DNA from 2 places in the Enterobacter sp. 186315 genome. Region 1 is predicted to be linked to the other one. Evidence: predicted binding sites of a transcription regulator. Region 1 holds the regulator's gene; the other holds the start of a gene.
The links. Region 1 encodes CRP, which controls carbon source genes, mostly activating them, when cyclic AMP is high. Its sites were predicted from a motif close to ATGTGANNNNNNTCACAT; they were not measured.

Region 1 (7,452 bases):
GGACCTTTACCCCGTGGCAGCCGCTCCCTGAGCCGACCGACGTGCTGTTTTATGAAGGGCTGCACGGCGGCGTGGTGACCGCGCAACACGACGTGGCGCGCCATGTGGATCTGCTGGTGGGCGTGGTGCCGATTGTGAACCTGGAGTGGATCCAGAAGCTGACGCGCGATATGAGCGAGCGCGGGCACTCCCGCGAGGCGGTGATGGATTCGGTGGTGCGTTCCATGGAAGATTACATCAACTTCCTGACCCCGCAGTTCTCCCGCACCCACATCAACTTCCAGCGCGTCCCGACGGTGGACACCTCAAACCCGTTTGCCGCCAAAGGCATCCCGTCGCTGGACGAGAGCTTTGTGGTCATCCATTTCCGCAATCTGGATAACATCGATTACCCCTGGCTGCTGGCGATGCTGCAAGGCTCTTTCATTTCTCATATGAATACTTTAGTGGTTCCGGGCGGGAAAATGGGGCTGGCGATGGAGCTGATCATGACCCCGCTGGTGCAGCGGTTGATGGAAGGGAAGCAGATCGAGTGATCATTTTCCCTCTCCCTGTGGGAGAGGGCCAGGGTGAGGGCATCAACGCGCACGATGCCCAATTTGTTACGCTTCGATCACCTCAAACGAATGCGTAATTTTTACCGCTTTCTCCAGCATTAACGCCACAGAGCAGTATTTCTCCGCAGAAAGGTCAACCGCGCGCGATACCGCCGCGTCCTTGAGCGCTTTTCCGGTCACGATAAAATGCAGATTAATGTGGGTGAAATAGCGTGGAGCCTCTTCGCGACGTTCTGAAGTAAGCTTTACCTCGCAATCGGTGACGTCATGACGCCCTTTTTGCAAAATCGACACCACGTCAATCGCGCTGCAACCGCCCGCCGCCATCAGCACCATCTCCATTGGGCTTGGGGCTTTATCGCCGGAGTTGCCGTCCATCAAAATCTGGTGTCCGGAAGCGGATTCGCCCAGGAACGTTAAACCTTCAACCCATTTCACACGCGCTTGCATATTCATTAACTCCAACGTTGCATTTTTGGTGACAGATTACGCGTGCGTTACATTTCTCGCAACGGAAGGCGACATGCATCATGCTGAAGCGAGACACCAGGAGACACGCGGCAAAAGCTATGCTAAAACACTCGGGATGCTACAGTAATACATTGACGTTACACATGTATGCAGAGGACATCAAACTTTACTGGCTGCGATAATGTTACGACAGCCGACTTCCCAGGGTATGGGTAAGAATTCGATTGCAACCCCAGAGTCTGGATGCATCTTATGACTCTGGTGACAGCTTATAACAGAGGATAACAGCGCATGGTGCTTGGCAAACCGCAAACAGACCCGACACTTGAATGGTTCTTGTCTCATTGCCATATTCATAAGTATCCATCAAAGAGCACGCTGATTCACCAGGGTGAAAAAGCGGAAACGTTGTATTACATCGTTAAAGGCTCGGTGGCAGTGCTGATCAAAGATGAGGAAGGCAAAGAAATGATCCTTTCTTATCTGAACCAGGGCGATTTCATCGGTGAACTGGGCCTGTTTGAAGAAGGCCAGGAACGTAGCGCCTGGGTTCGTGCGAAAACCGCGTGTGAAGTGGCTGAAATCTCCTACAAGAAATTCCGTCAGCTGATTCAGGTTAACCCTGACATCCTGATGCGTCTCTCTTCCCAGATGGCGCGCCGTCTGCAAGTGACCTCCGAGAAAGTGGGTAACCTCGCCTTCCTGGACGTGACAGGCCGTATCGCACAGACGCTGCTGAACCTGGCGAAACAGCCAGACGCCATGACCCACCCTGACGGTATGCAAATTAAAATCACGCGTCAGGAAATTGGTCAGATCGTCGGCTGTTCTCGTGAAACGGTTGGCCGTATCCTGAAAATGCTCGAAGACCAGAACCTGATTTCCGCCCACGGTAAAACTATCGTGGTTTACGGGACCCGTTAATTCCGGTCAAACGGCGTGGCATCGCGAGGTGCCACGCCGTTTTTGTCTCTATTCCCCATGTGGCGCAGGCTGATCTATCACCCGGAAGTTAACTATGCACTGCGACAAACGCTGGTGTTATGTCTTCCCGTGGCCGTGGGGCTGATGCTCGGCCATCTGCAACAAGGTCTGCTGTTCTCCCTCGTTCCCGCCTGCTGCAACATTGCCGGTCTGGACACGCCGCACAAACGCTTTTTCAAACGCCTGATTATTGGCGGCTGCCTGTTTGCAGGCTGTAGCCTCGCCGTGCAGCTGCTGCTGGCCCGCGATATCCCGCTCCCGCTGATCTTAACCGTGCTGGCGATGACGCTCGGCGTGACGGCAGAAATTAGCTCGCTGCACGCCCGGCTGCTGCCCGCCTCGCTGATTGCCGCCATCTTCACCCTGAGCCTCGCCGGGAACATGCCGATATGGGAGCCGCTGCTGATCTACGCGCTCGGCACGCTGTGGTACGGGCTGTTTAACTGGTTCTGGTTCTGGCTGTGGCGCGAACAGCCGCTGCGCGAATCCCTGAGCCTGCTGTACGTTCAGCTTGCGGACTATTGCGAGGCGAAATATACCCTGCTCACCCAGCACGCCGATCCGGAAAAGTCGCTGCCGCCGCTGCTCACCCGCCAGCAGAAGGTGGTGGATCTCATCAGCCAGTGTTATCAGCAGCTGCATATGCTCGCCGCCAATAAAAACCAGGACTACAAGCGCCTGCTGCGCATTTTCCAGGTGGGGCTCGATCTCCAGGAGCATATCTCCGTCAGCCTTCACCATCCGCAGGAGGTGCAAAAGCTGGTGGAGCGCAGCCACGCCGAAGCGGTGATCCGCTGGAACGCCCAGACCGTTTCCGCACGCCTGCGCACGCTGGCGGACGACATTCTTTATCACCGCTACCCCACGCGTTTTAACATGGACAAACAGCTTGGCGCGCTGGAGAAAATTGCCCGTCAGCACGCGGATAACCCGGTCGGGCAGTTCGCCGCGTGGCACTTCAGCCGCATTGCGCGCGTGCTGCGCACCCAGCGTCCGCTCTATCCGCGCGATCTGATGGCCGACAAGCAAAAACGTCTGCCGCTGCTGCCCGCGCTGAAAAGCTATCTGTCCCTTAAGTCCGCCGCCCTGCGCAACGCCGCGCGGATAAGCGTGATGCTCAGCATCGCCAGCCTGATGGGGATGGCGCTGCACCTGCCTAAGCCCTACTGGATCTTAATGACCGTGCTGTTCGTGACCCAAAACGGCTACGGCGCCACGCGGGTGCGCATTCTGCACCGGGCGGGCGGCACCATGGCGGGGCTGATCATTGCCGGTATAACGCTGCACTTCCACGTCCCGGACGGGTACACGCTGATGGGAATGCTGGTGGTGACGGTGGTGAGCTACCTGATTATCCGCAAGAACTACGGCTGGGCGATGGTGGGCTTTACGGTGACGGCGGTGTACACCCTGCAACTGCTGACCCTCAACGGCGAGCAGTTTATTGTCGCCCGGCTGGTGGATACGCTGATTGGCTGCCTGATTGCCTTTGGCGGCATGGTCTGGCTGTGGCCGCAGTGGCAGAGCGGGCTGCTGCGCCAGAACGCCCACGACGCGCTGGAGGCAGATCAGCAGGCGATTCGTCTGATCCTGAGCGACGATCCGCAGCCCTCCCCGCTGGCGTATCAGCGCATGAAGGTGAACCAGGCGCACAACGCCCTGTTTAACTCGCTCAACCAGGCGATGCAGGAGCCGGGCTTTAACTCGCACTATCTGGCAGACATGAGGCTGTGGGTGACGCACAGCCAGTTTATCGTCGAGCACATTAACGCCATGACCACGCTGGCGCGCGAGCACACGATGCTGACGCCGGATCTGGCGCAGCGCTATTTACAGTCCTGCGAGATTGCGTTGCAGCGGTGTCAGCAGCGTCTGGAGTACGATGCGCCGGGGGAAGCGGGGGATTCGAACATTCTGGAAGCGCCGGAAACGCTGACCCACGGGCCGATGAGCACGCTGGAGCAGCATTTGCAGCGCATTCTCGGGCATCTGAGCACCATGCACACCATTTCGTCGGTGGCATGGCGACAGCGCCCGCATCACGGCGTGTGGTTAACGCGGATTTTAAAGCGAACGCCGTACTAATTTACCCGCGAACAACCCTGGCGACCGCCGCCGCAAACCGCGTTAATCCTTCTTCAATATCCTTCTCGTCCACCACCAGCGACGGCGCAAAACGCATCACGTCCGGCCCGGCGTTGAGCACCATCACCCCTTCGTGGGCGGCGGCGTGGAAGAAATCGCGCGCGCGGCCTTTGTACTGCGGCTTCAGCTCGGCGCCAATCAGCAGCCCCATCCCGCGGATCTCGCTGAACACGTCGAACTGCGCGTCAATCTGTTGCAGGTGCTTCACAAACAGCTCGCGCTTCGCATTCACGCCGTTCAGCACCTCGGGCGTGTTGATAATATCGAACGCGGCCCCGGCCACGGCGCTGGCTAACGGGTTCCCGCCGTAGGTCGAACCGTGAGAACCGACGTGGAACGCGGAGGCGATCTCCTGGGTGGTCAGCACCGCGCTGACCGGGAAGCCGCCGCCGAGGGCTTTGGCGCTGGTCAGAATATCCGGCGTCACGCCGTAGTGCATATAGGCGAACAGGTCGCCGGTGCGCCCCATCCCGCTCTGCACTTCGTCAAACACCAGCAGCGCCTGATGCTCGTCGCACAGCTCGCGCAGCCCTTTAAGGAATTCCGGCGTCGCCGCCGTCACGCCGCCCTCGCCCTGAATCGGCTCGACCACCACCGCGCAGGTGTGGTCGTCCATTACCGCTTTTACCGCGTGAAGATCGTTAAACGGCACGTGGACGATATCCGCCGGTTTAGGGCCGAAGCCGTCGGAATATTTGGGCTGGCCGCCCACGGACACGGTGAAGAACGAGCGCCCGTGGAAGGCGTTATGGAAGGCGATGATTTTGGTTTTGTACGGGCTGTAACGCGTGTTGGCGTAAAGGCGCGCCAGCTTGAAGGCAGTTTCGTTGGCTTCGGTGCCGGAGTTCATAAACAGCACGCGCTCGGCGAAGGTGGCATCGATAAGTTTACGACCCAGGCGCAGCGCCGGCTCGTTGGTGAAAACGTTGCTGGTGTGCCACAGGGTTTCGCCCTGGGTTTTCAGCGCCTCCACCAGCGCAGGATGGCAATGGCCCAGCGCCGTCACCGCAATACCGCCCGCGAAATCAACGTACTCTTTGCCCTGCTGATCCCACACGCGGCTGCCCTTCCCTTTAACCGGGATAAACTCAGCCGGTGCATAAATCGGCAGGATCACTTCATCGAAAGTCGCGCGGGTAATTGCTGATTGTTCAGTTGCCATCTCATGCCCATCCATTTCATGTCACATTGATTGTGAAAATATAATCACAAAATATGCATAAAAAATCACAGCAAGGCAATAGATATTCAGCGATTGAGGAAATTCGCCAGCAGCGCGTGCCCCTGTTCGCTGAGGATGCTTTCCGGGTGGAACTGCACCCCTTCAAGATCCCATTCGCGATGGCGGATGCCCATGATCTCCCGCGTGTCGCTCCAGGCGGTGACCTCAAAACAGTCGGGCAGGGTCGGCGGGTCGATCACCAGCGAGTGGTAGCGCGTGACGGTCAGCGGATTATTCAGCCCGCTGAAGACGCCCATGCCGCTATGGGTCACGGGGGAGGTTTTGCCGTGCATCACCTGGGCGGCGCGCACGATGGTCGCCCCGAACGCCTGAGCAATCGCCTGGTGCCCCAGGCAGACGCCGAGGATCGGCAGCGTTCCGGCGTAGTGGCGGATAACGTCCAGCGAAATGCCGGACTCGGACGGCGTACACGGCCCCGGCGAAATCACGATTTTTTGCGGAGCCAGCGCCGCGATCTCGTCGAGGGTGATGTCATCGTTACGGCGGACAACCACCTCCGCTCCCAGCTCGCAAAAATACTGGTACAGGTTCCAGGTGAAGGAATCGTAGTTATCAATCAGCAGGATCATGGCGGCTCCAGGACAAAAAGGCCGCCCTATTCTACTCAGTTTCGCGCGCTTCGCTTACCACTTTGCTAAAGATGTCCGTCAGGGCGGTGAGATCCCCCGTCGCCCCGCTGCGGTTGGCCTCGGCCCAGGCGGCTGGGTCGATATCGTTCCAGCGCAGTAGATAACCGGCGTGGATCGCCAGCTGCTCGAAGAATACGCGCTGGGCGATGCCGTTACCGCTTATGAAGGGATGCAGCATATTGATTTCGCAGTAGTAATGGCTAATCCGCTCGATAAATTCCGCTTTCTCAAGACCTGCCAGATAGCGCTCGCTCTCCAGCTCCGCCATGATTTCATTGCCCACTTTTTCGATGTACTCGAAGTGGCAGAACGGAATGTCGCCTTTAGAAATATCGTCCGTGCGAAACTCACCCGCCTCTTTCATCTGATTGCGATAAAGATGGCGGTGAAGCTTGCTCAGATGCGGCAAACCGGGCGCCGATGGCCCAAGCTCCAGCGTGTCGATCTCGGGGTCAGAAGGACCTCGCCCTTTTTCAAGAAGACAGCTGGCCTCGAAATTCGCCTCTCGCTGCTGCTCCCAAAGACGCGTTTTTTGCCTGTCGGTCAGTTTTTTCACGTAATGCCTCCCTGAAATATCCGTTTGCCACAAGTATAAGCGGCAAAACGCGCTTTCGCAGGGAGGGTGCAACAGCGCGGGCAGAAGATACCCGCGCGGGGGGAGTTACGGCAGGACTTTCGCGGAGAGGATCACAACCGGTTTTGACGGCACGTTCTGGTACGGGCCGACGTCGTGGGTTGGGACCTGAGAAATCTTGTCAGCCACGTCCATGCCTTTCACAATTTTACCGAACACCGCATAGCCGAAGTCGCGCTGGCCGTGGTCGAGGAAGGCGTTGTCCGCTACGTTCAGGAAGAACTGGCTGGTCGCGCTGTCTTTATCCGCAGTGCGCGCCATTGAGATGGTGCCACGGGTGTTCAGCAGGCCGTTGTCCGCTTCGTTTTTGATTGGCGGGTTAGGCTGTTTCTGCTGCATCTGCTCGGTGAAGCCGCCGCCCTGCACCATGAACCCTGGGATCACGCGGTGGAAGGTGGTGTTGTTATAGAAGCCGCTGTTCACGTAGTCGAGGAAGTTTTTCACAGAAACGGGAGCTTTCTGGCTATTCAGTTCCAGCTCAATATTCCCGGCGGAGGTGGTCAGCAGAACGTGAGGATCGCCTTTTGCTGCCAGCGCAGCAGGAGTGACGGCAGAAAGAGCAAACACAGCTGCGACAGCCGCCAGCGTTGATTTGAGCATGAGAATTCCTTAACAAAGCGCAGTAAAGAAGAGCGAGTGGCTTGATTCTAAAGAGCAGTATGGACCGAGGCCAGCCTTTTACCTAATTTTACGAAATTGAAACAGTTGTAACGACGCAAACGATTGGTTTTAGCCCCGCTTTATGTGATTTAGATCACACTAAACTCTGCAAATTGACGCGAAATTTTC
Region 2 (7,452 bases), on a different contig from region 1:
ACGTAGGCGGTGGCTTTCGACGGCGAGGCCTGGGTGACGTCCCATTTCTCCCATGAACCGTTGGTATTAATCTCCGACTTCAGCACGTTGAAATTACCCCCCAGGCTCCACTCGCTTTCAGGGATAAAGTAATCCACCGCGCCTTCCACGCCATAGATGCGGCGCTTCTGCGGGTTCACGTCGATCGTCATGTCGCTGCGGTTGATATCGATGGATTTGTCAGAGAGCGAGTAATAGGCCGCAATCTGGGTGCGCAGGCTGTCGCCGGTGTAGCGCCAGCCCAGCTCGTAGGAATCGACCTTGATACCTTCAAGCTTCGCGTCGTTCGGGTTCACGCTTTTGATCAGCGCAAGATGGCCCTGCGCATCAGCCGCCCTGTAGGAACCATTGCCGTAATATTTGCCCGGATCCGGCAGCTCAACGCCCTGCGAGAAGTTAAACCATGCCTGCTGGCGCTCGGTGATGTGCGCGAGGATCCCGGCGTTAAACAGCACGTTGTCATAATCGGTTTTGCCGCCGGGGATCGCGTCCGCCGAGGTGGCTTTGCCGTTGGCGATAGCCTGCTGCTGGGTATATCCCACGAAATCATCAACGCGGTTTTCGGTCCACTGGTAGCGCACGCCGCCGCTCAGGGTGAAGACGTCGTTGATGTCATAGCTGTTTTGCAGGAACGGGGCGAAGTTAGTGATGCTGTAGCCCGGATAACGCCCGGTAGAGTAGATGGAACGGTTATTCATCCCGCCCGACGGAACGGAATTCGCCAGGTCAAAGAACATCTGGTTGGAGTCGAAGGTTTCGTGATCGGCATCCAGACCCCAGGTCACCTGCCAGCCGTCGAGCGGCGTGCTGTTAAGGGTGACTTTGGCGCCGTACTGATCGGTATTTTGCTCAGAGGCGGCGAAGCTGGTGACGTTTTTATTTCTATCCACCGTCGGGAAGGGGTAGAAGCGCAGGGATTCGTCGCGATAGTAAATCTGCCCGACCAGCTCCTGTCCCCAGAAATCGGTATCGGAATATTGCAGGCTGACCAGATGGCGCTCGGTGCCCGGAATACGATCCGAACTAAAGCCGCTGCGGGTGCGGGCCGTGCCGCTGCCGGTCACCGCGCTCATGTTTTTATCCAGATAAAGCCCGTAGTCGTCGTCGCCCTGGCTTTTGTAATACTGGGTCACCACCTGAAGCTGGCGGGTAGCGTCGATCTCAATCGTGCCGGTGCCCATCACGTCCAGGCGATCCGAGTGCTGCAGTCCCGTCTGGGTATTGTCGAAGGTGAGGGCATCCCCGTTGCCGTCATACCAGCCGCCGAAACGCTGATACGCCACGGAAAGACGCCCGGAGGCGTTATCGTTGCCGCCGCTGACGGCTGCCGCCACGCGCTCGTCATGGTCGTCGCTATTGTTAAAGCCGGTTTTACTACCTAGCTCCAGATCGACCTGAGTTTCAGGCTGGCCTTTTTTGGTAACGATGTTAATCAGCCCCCCGGTACTGCCGCCGCCGTAGAGGGCGGTTGAGCCGGAAATGACCTCGATATGTTCGATGTTAAAGGGGTCGATGGCGTCGAGCTGGCGGCTGTCGGTACGTGAGGAGTTCAGGCGCACCCCGTCAATGAGCACCACAATCGCGCGGCCGCGCATGTTCATCCCGTAGTTGGTTCGCCCCTGGCTGCTGACATCCATGCCGGGAATTAACTGCCCGAGAATATCCTTGAACTCTTTGCCGCCCTGAACCTGCTGTTCAATTTCACGGCCTTCAATGATCCATGTGGTCTGCGCCATTTCCGCCACGGTGCGGTGGCTGCGGTTAGCGCTGACAATCAGGTTCTCTTCATTGGTTTGTTCGGCGTAAAGCGGCATCGCGATCGCGAGCAGCACAGGGTTGAGCACCCAGAGGCTCTTCTTCATCATCATTCCTTATTGAGCTATAGCTCTTTTTATTAGCAGGTATTGGTAAACAGAAAAACGCAAATGCGAATAATGAAGAGAATAAATCGCATTATCAACCTCATAAAAATGAGGGGGTTATGCGGCTAAAAAGGAGTGAGAAAAGAGGGGGATAAGAAACAGAAAGGGCGGCGAACCGCCCTCAGGGATCAGGCTTTGATAAGTTCTGGCCACAGGCGCAGCGTGGTGCGCGTAATGCCCTGTAGCTTTTCGAGGCTCGCGCCTTCACGAGCGCTGATCGACATCCCTTGCAGGATGCAGCTCAGATACTGCGACAGCGCCTGCGGGTGGCAGTGCGCGGGAAGTTCCCCGCGACGCTGACGCTCGGTCAGAAACGTACAAAGCGTTTCTTCCTGCATGGCGTGGCGCGACTTCACGGTATTGGCGATCTCTTTCGACGAGGCCGCCAGCGTCGCGGAGGTGTTAATCATAAAGCAGCCCGCCGGGGTGTCTTTACTGGTGAAGCAGGTGGCGACGGCGGTGAAGTAGTCCTGCAACGCCTGTTCTACCGTTTTCTCTTCGCAGAAAAGCTGCGCTTCGTGTTTCGCCGCGAAGCGCGAGATGTACCTGTCCAGCACCGCTCTGAACAGCCCCTCTTTATTGGTGAATTCAGCGTACAGCGTCGGTGCTTTTGCCCCTGTGGCCTCCACTAAATCGGAGAGCGAGGTGGCTTCATACCCGTGCTGCCAGAAGAGCGTCATGGCCTTATCGAGCGCCGCATCCCTGTCGAACACTTTTGGTCGGCCACGGCTTTTCTTAGCGCAACTCGTTACGTCAGTTGTCATGTGCCGTTGGTCCTCTGTTGGTTTGTTGAATGACCATTATAAAAATAATAGCCAGTGACCACCAGCGCAGATTAGTTAAAAATAAATTAATCATATGGGTATGAAAAATAAGGGGTTTAAAATTAACTTAACGGTCGTTATAAAAAGATGTTGACGCGTGACCTGGATCACATTTATTATTTACCTATCGATCGTTAAGTAAATAACTAACGACCCCCAAATCATCTGCCTAAAGGTATAAATCATGAAAAACGTAAAAATCCTCATCGCTGCTGCCGTTCTTAGCTCAATGTCTTTCGCAAGCTTCGCGGCTGTTGAAGTTCAGTCGACGCCTGCCGATCAGCATAAAGTCGGCACTATCTCTGCCACCGCAGGCACTAACCTGAGTTCTCTGGAAGATCAGCTGGCGCAAAAAGCTGACGAAATGGGCGCGAAATCTTTCCGCATCACCTCTGTGACCGGTCCAAACACCCTTCACGGTACCGCGGTAATTTACAAATAAGCCCTGCATAAACCCTCATTTATGTATGCCACTGCTATAAAAAAAGGCCCCGCATCGCTGCGGGGCCTTTTTTATGCGGGTAGTTACAGGGACTGCTGAGGCATGTCCTGATGGCGGGTCACGTCGACCGGCATTCCTGAACGCGCTTCCATCGCGCGCGCCATCACCTCGCCGTTGGTCGCGGCATTCGTTTTAAAGCTCACCATCTGCGCGCTCAGGCTAATCGGCAGAACCTGCGGATCGTCACCGATGTTTTTCGATAACGGCTGGTGAACCTCCACCAGACGCGTGCCGCCCGGCTCCTCAGACACCTTAATCGGCGTGTTGATAATGTTCACCTTAGTGCCTGGCGTAATCACGCTGTACAGGGTTTTGATGTCGTCATCGCGAAGACGAATACAGCCCGAGCTGACGCGCATCCCGATGCCGAAATCCGCGTTGGTGCCGTGCAGCAGGTAGACGCCACCGTAGGCGGCGAGGCGGATAGCGTGGTGCCCCATCGGGTTATCCGGCCCCGCGGGGACGACGGCTGGCAGCTCAATGCCCTGGGCTTTATACCGGGCGCGGATATTGGCCGTTGGCGTCCAGGTCGGATTGGCGCGCTTGTCCGACACGGTGGTCACCATCGTTGGCGTCAGCGTGTCGCCGCCCAGCTGACCGATGCCAATCGGGTAAACCGTTACTTCGTTTTTGCCCGGCGGATAGTAGTACAGGCGCAGCTCGGCAAGGTTAATCACAATCCCCTCGCGCGGCGCGTCCGGGAGCAGCGTTTGCAGCGGAATGGTCAACACGCTGCCCGCGCGGGGAACGTAGGGGTCAACGCCGGGGTTAGCCTGCAACAGCGCCAGGAAACCGACGTTATATTTTTTGGCAATCGCTTCCAGAGAGCCGCCGTTGTCTTCCACCACGTGGAAGCGGTTTTCACCCACCAGACGGCTGCCGGCAGGGGGAAGGGGCCAGGTGTTCGCCCGGGCGGGAAGCGCCAGCGCCACCGTGGCCGCAAGGGCAAACAGCGCGATCCAGCGGGTAAAACGCGAAGAGGTCATCATCACCATAATCCATATAAATGATAAGGTTATTGTTATTTAACCGGTTAGCGATAATTATGGTGAATGGTTGTGTCGGGAAATCCAGGCGGATTGCAAGAGTTTGTAAATTGTTTCCCCGGCAGCAAGGATACTGCCGGGGAGAGGGGGTTACGCGACGGCGTTCTCTTCAAGCTGGCGCATAAAGTTACGCACCCACTCCATGCGGGTTTTGCGCTCGGTCAGCTCCTGGGTGAACTTAAGCCGCGTCGGCCCGTCCAGACGGTAGTGCTGCGGCTGCTTTTGCAGCAGGCCAATCAGCCACATCGGGTCGACGTGATTCTTCTCGGTAAACTCAACCATGCCGCCTTTTTCGTTACTTTCAAGCTTGCGGATCCCCAGCTTCTGCGCCTGCTGGCGCAGTCGGGCGATATCGAGCAGGTTTCGCGCCGCGTCCGGCAGCAGGCCAAAGCGGTCGATCAGCTCCACTTTGATCTCTTCCAGCTCGTTCTCGCTTTTCGCGCTGGCGATGCGCTTGTAGAACGACAGGCGGGTGTTCACGTCCGGGATAAAATCGTCCGGCAGCAGGGACGGCATACGCAGTTCGACCTCGGTCTGCTGGCTGCTTAAATCTTCCAGCGACGGCTCACGTCCGGCCTTTAGCGCGTCCACGGCGTTCTCCAGCAGCTCCATGTACAGCGAGAAGCCGATGGTTTCCATCGAGCCGCTCTGGTCTTCGCCGAGCAGCTCACCGGCGCCGCGGATCTCCAGATCGTGGGTTGCCAGCGCAAAGCCCGCGCCCAGATCTTCCAGCGAGGCAATCGCCTCCAGACGTTTTTGCGCGTCGGTGGTCATGGCCTTCGGATGCGGGGTCAGCAGCCAGGCGTAGGCCTGATGGTGTGAACGCCCGACGCGCCCGCGCAGCTGGTGAAGCTGCGCCAGGCCGAAGTGATCCGCCCGTTCGATGATAATGGTGTTCGCGGTGGGGATGTCGATCCCGGTTTCGATGATGGTGGTACACACCAGCACGTTAAAGCGCTGGTGGTGGAAATCATTCATCACCCGCTCCAGCTCGCGCTCGCGCATCTGCCCGTGGCCGATGGCGATACGCGCCTCCGGCACCAGCTCCGCCAGCCTGTCCGCCGCTTTCTGGATGTTTTCAACGTCGTTATAGAGATAGTAAACCTGCCCGCCGCGCAACACTTCACGCAGAATCGCCTCGCGCACCACCAGGTTATCGTACTCCCGCACGAAGGTTTTCACCGCCAGACGGCGCGCCGGAGGGGTGGCAATAATCGACAGGTCGCGCATGCCGCTCATCGCCATGTTGAGCGTGCGCGGGATTGGGGTGGCGGTCAGGGTCAGAATATCGACGTCCGAGCGCATCGCCTTGATACGCTCTTTATGACGCACGCCGAAGCGGTGCTCTTCATCGACGATCAGCAGGCCGAGGTCTTTCCACTTCACGTCGCTTTGCAGCAGCTTGTGGGTGCCGATCAGGATATCGATCTTGCCCTCGCTCGCCTGCTCCAGAATTTGCGTCTGCTCTTTGGCACTGCGAAAACGCGACAGCATCTCGACGCGCACCGGCCAGTTGGCGAAGCGGTCGCGGAAGTTATCATAGTGCTGCTGGGCGAGCAGGGTGGTCGGCACCAGCACCGCCACCTGCTTGTTGTTCTCGACGGCGAGGAAGGCGGCGCGCATCGCCACTTCGGTTTTACCGAAGCCCACGTCACCGCACACCAGCCTGTCCATCGCCAGCGGCTGGCACATGTCACTTAATACCGCGTTGATGGCCTGGGCCTGATCCGGCGTGGTTTCAAACGGGAAGCTGTCGCAGAACAGCTGATACTGCTCTTTATCGTGCTTAAAGGCGTAGCCTTTTTTCGCCGCGCGCTGGGCGTAAATATCCAGCAGCTCGGCCGCCACATCGCGCACTTTCTCCGCCGCTTTCTGGCGCGCGCGCGACCAGGCGTCGCTGCCCAGCTTGTGCAGCGGCGCGTTCTCTTCCGCGCCCCCGGCGTAGCGGCTGATGAGATGCAGCGACGATACCGGTACGTAAAGCTTGGCGTCGTTGGCGTAGGACAGCATCAGGTATTCGGCCTTAATGCCGCCCGCTTCGAGGGTGGTCATCCCCTGATAGCGCCCGACCCCGTGCTCAAGGTGCACAATCGGCTGGCCCGGATGCAGCTCGGCCAGGTTGCGGATCAGCGTATCCGGGTTGATGGTGCGGCGGCTGTCCTGACGACGACGCGCGACGCGCTCGCCCAGCAGGTCGCTTTCACAAACCAGCGCCAGGTTGTTAATCGTATCGATAAAGCCATGTTCGGCTGCGCCGATCATCAGGTAGCGCCCGCTACCGCTGGCTTCGCTCAGACGCAAAATGCGCTTTGGTGCCACCTTAATGCGCCCGAGCAGCTCGCCCAGCGCTTCACGGCGGCCTTCGCTCTCGACGGAGAAAATCACCGGTCCGGTAAAGGATTCGAGGAACTTGCGCAGGTTATCCAGCGGCGATTTCTGCTGCGCCTGAACCGACAGATCCGGCAGCGTCTTAAACGCGAGGTTGGTATTGGCGGCCTTGTCGGCAAGGGTATCGGTTTTGAGCTGAATGCGCGGCCAGCGCTTCAGCTCGCTGTTAAGCTCGTCGGTGCGCAGCCACAGCTGTTCGGGCGGCAGCAGAGGGCGCATCGGATCCACGCCGCGATTTTCATAGCGCGCGCGGGTTTCGCTCTCGAAACGGCTGGCGCTGGCGTCGATATCCCCGGTGTTCACAACCAGCGTATTGGCCGGGAAATAGCTAAACAGCGCGGGCAGCGGCTCGTTAAAGAACAGCGGCTGCCAGTATTCGATCCCGGCAGGCAGGGTGCCTTTACTGACCTGCTGGTAAATGTGTTCGGCATCGCGCTTCACGTCGAACTTATCGCGCCACTGGCTGCGGAACAGCTCGATGGCGGTTTTGTCCGTCGGAAATTCATGGGCAGGCAGCAGGTTGATGGAGTCAACCTCTTCCAGGGTGCGCTGGGAATCCGGGTCGAACACGCGCAGGCTGTCGATCTCATCATCGAAGAAATCCAGACGATACGGCTGCTCGCTGCCCATCGGATAGAGGTCGAGCAGCGCGCCGCGCGTGGCGTACTCGCCGTGCTCCATCACCTGATCCACGTGACGATACCCGGCGCTGTCGAGCTGCGCGCGCAGGG

Region 2: a site for CRP is predicted at 2,881-2,898, ahead of bhsA (multiple stress resistance protein BhsA). Genes of this name have one in related genera too.

The regions. Positions count from the first base shown of each region.
Region 1 is NZ_JBPTTK010000024.1:22,075-29,526, forward strand. Features, by position in the region: gene ACSVHP_RS19925 (phosphoribulokinase) at 1-536, shown strand, start outside; gene ACSVHP_RS19930 (OsmC family protein) at 603-1,007, opposite strand; gene crp (cAMP-activated global transcriptional regulator CRP) at 1,320-1,952, shown strand; gene ACSVHP_RS19940 (YccS/YhfK family putative transporter) at 2,010-4,097, shown strand; gene argD (bifunctional acetylornithine/succinyldiaminopimelate transaminase) at 4,099-5,319, opposite strand; gene pabA (aminodeoxychorismate synthase component 2) at 5,406-5,969, opposite strand; gene ACSVHP_RS19955 (putative adenosine monophosphate-protein transferase Fic) at 6,001-6,585, opposite strand; gene ppiA (peptidylprolyl isomerase A) at 6,691-7,263, opposite strand.
Region 2 is NZ_JBPTTK010000021.1:60,324-67,775, forward strand. Features, by position in the region: gene ACSVHP_RS19005 (TonB-dependent siderophore receptor) at 1-1,901, opposite strand, end outside; gene ACSVHP_RS19010 (TetR/AcrR family transcriptional regulator) at 2,090-2,725, opposite strand; gene bhsA (multiple stress resistance protein BhsA) at 2,970-3,227, shown strand; gene ldtC (L,D-transpeptidase LdtC) at 3,311-4,276, opposite strand; gene mfd (transcription-repair coupling factor) at 4,424-7,452, opposite strand, start outside.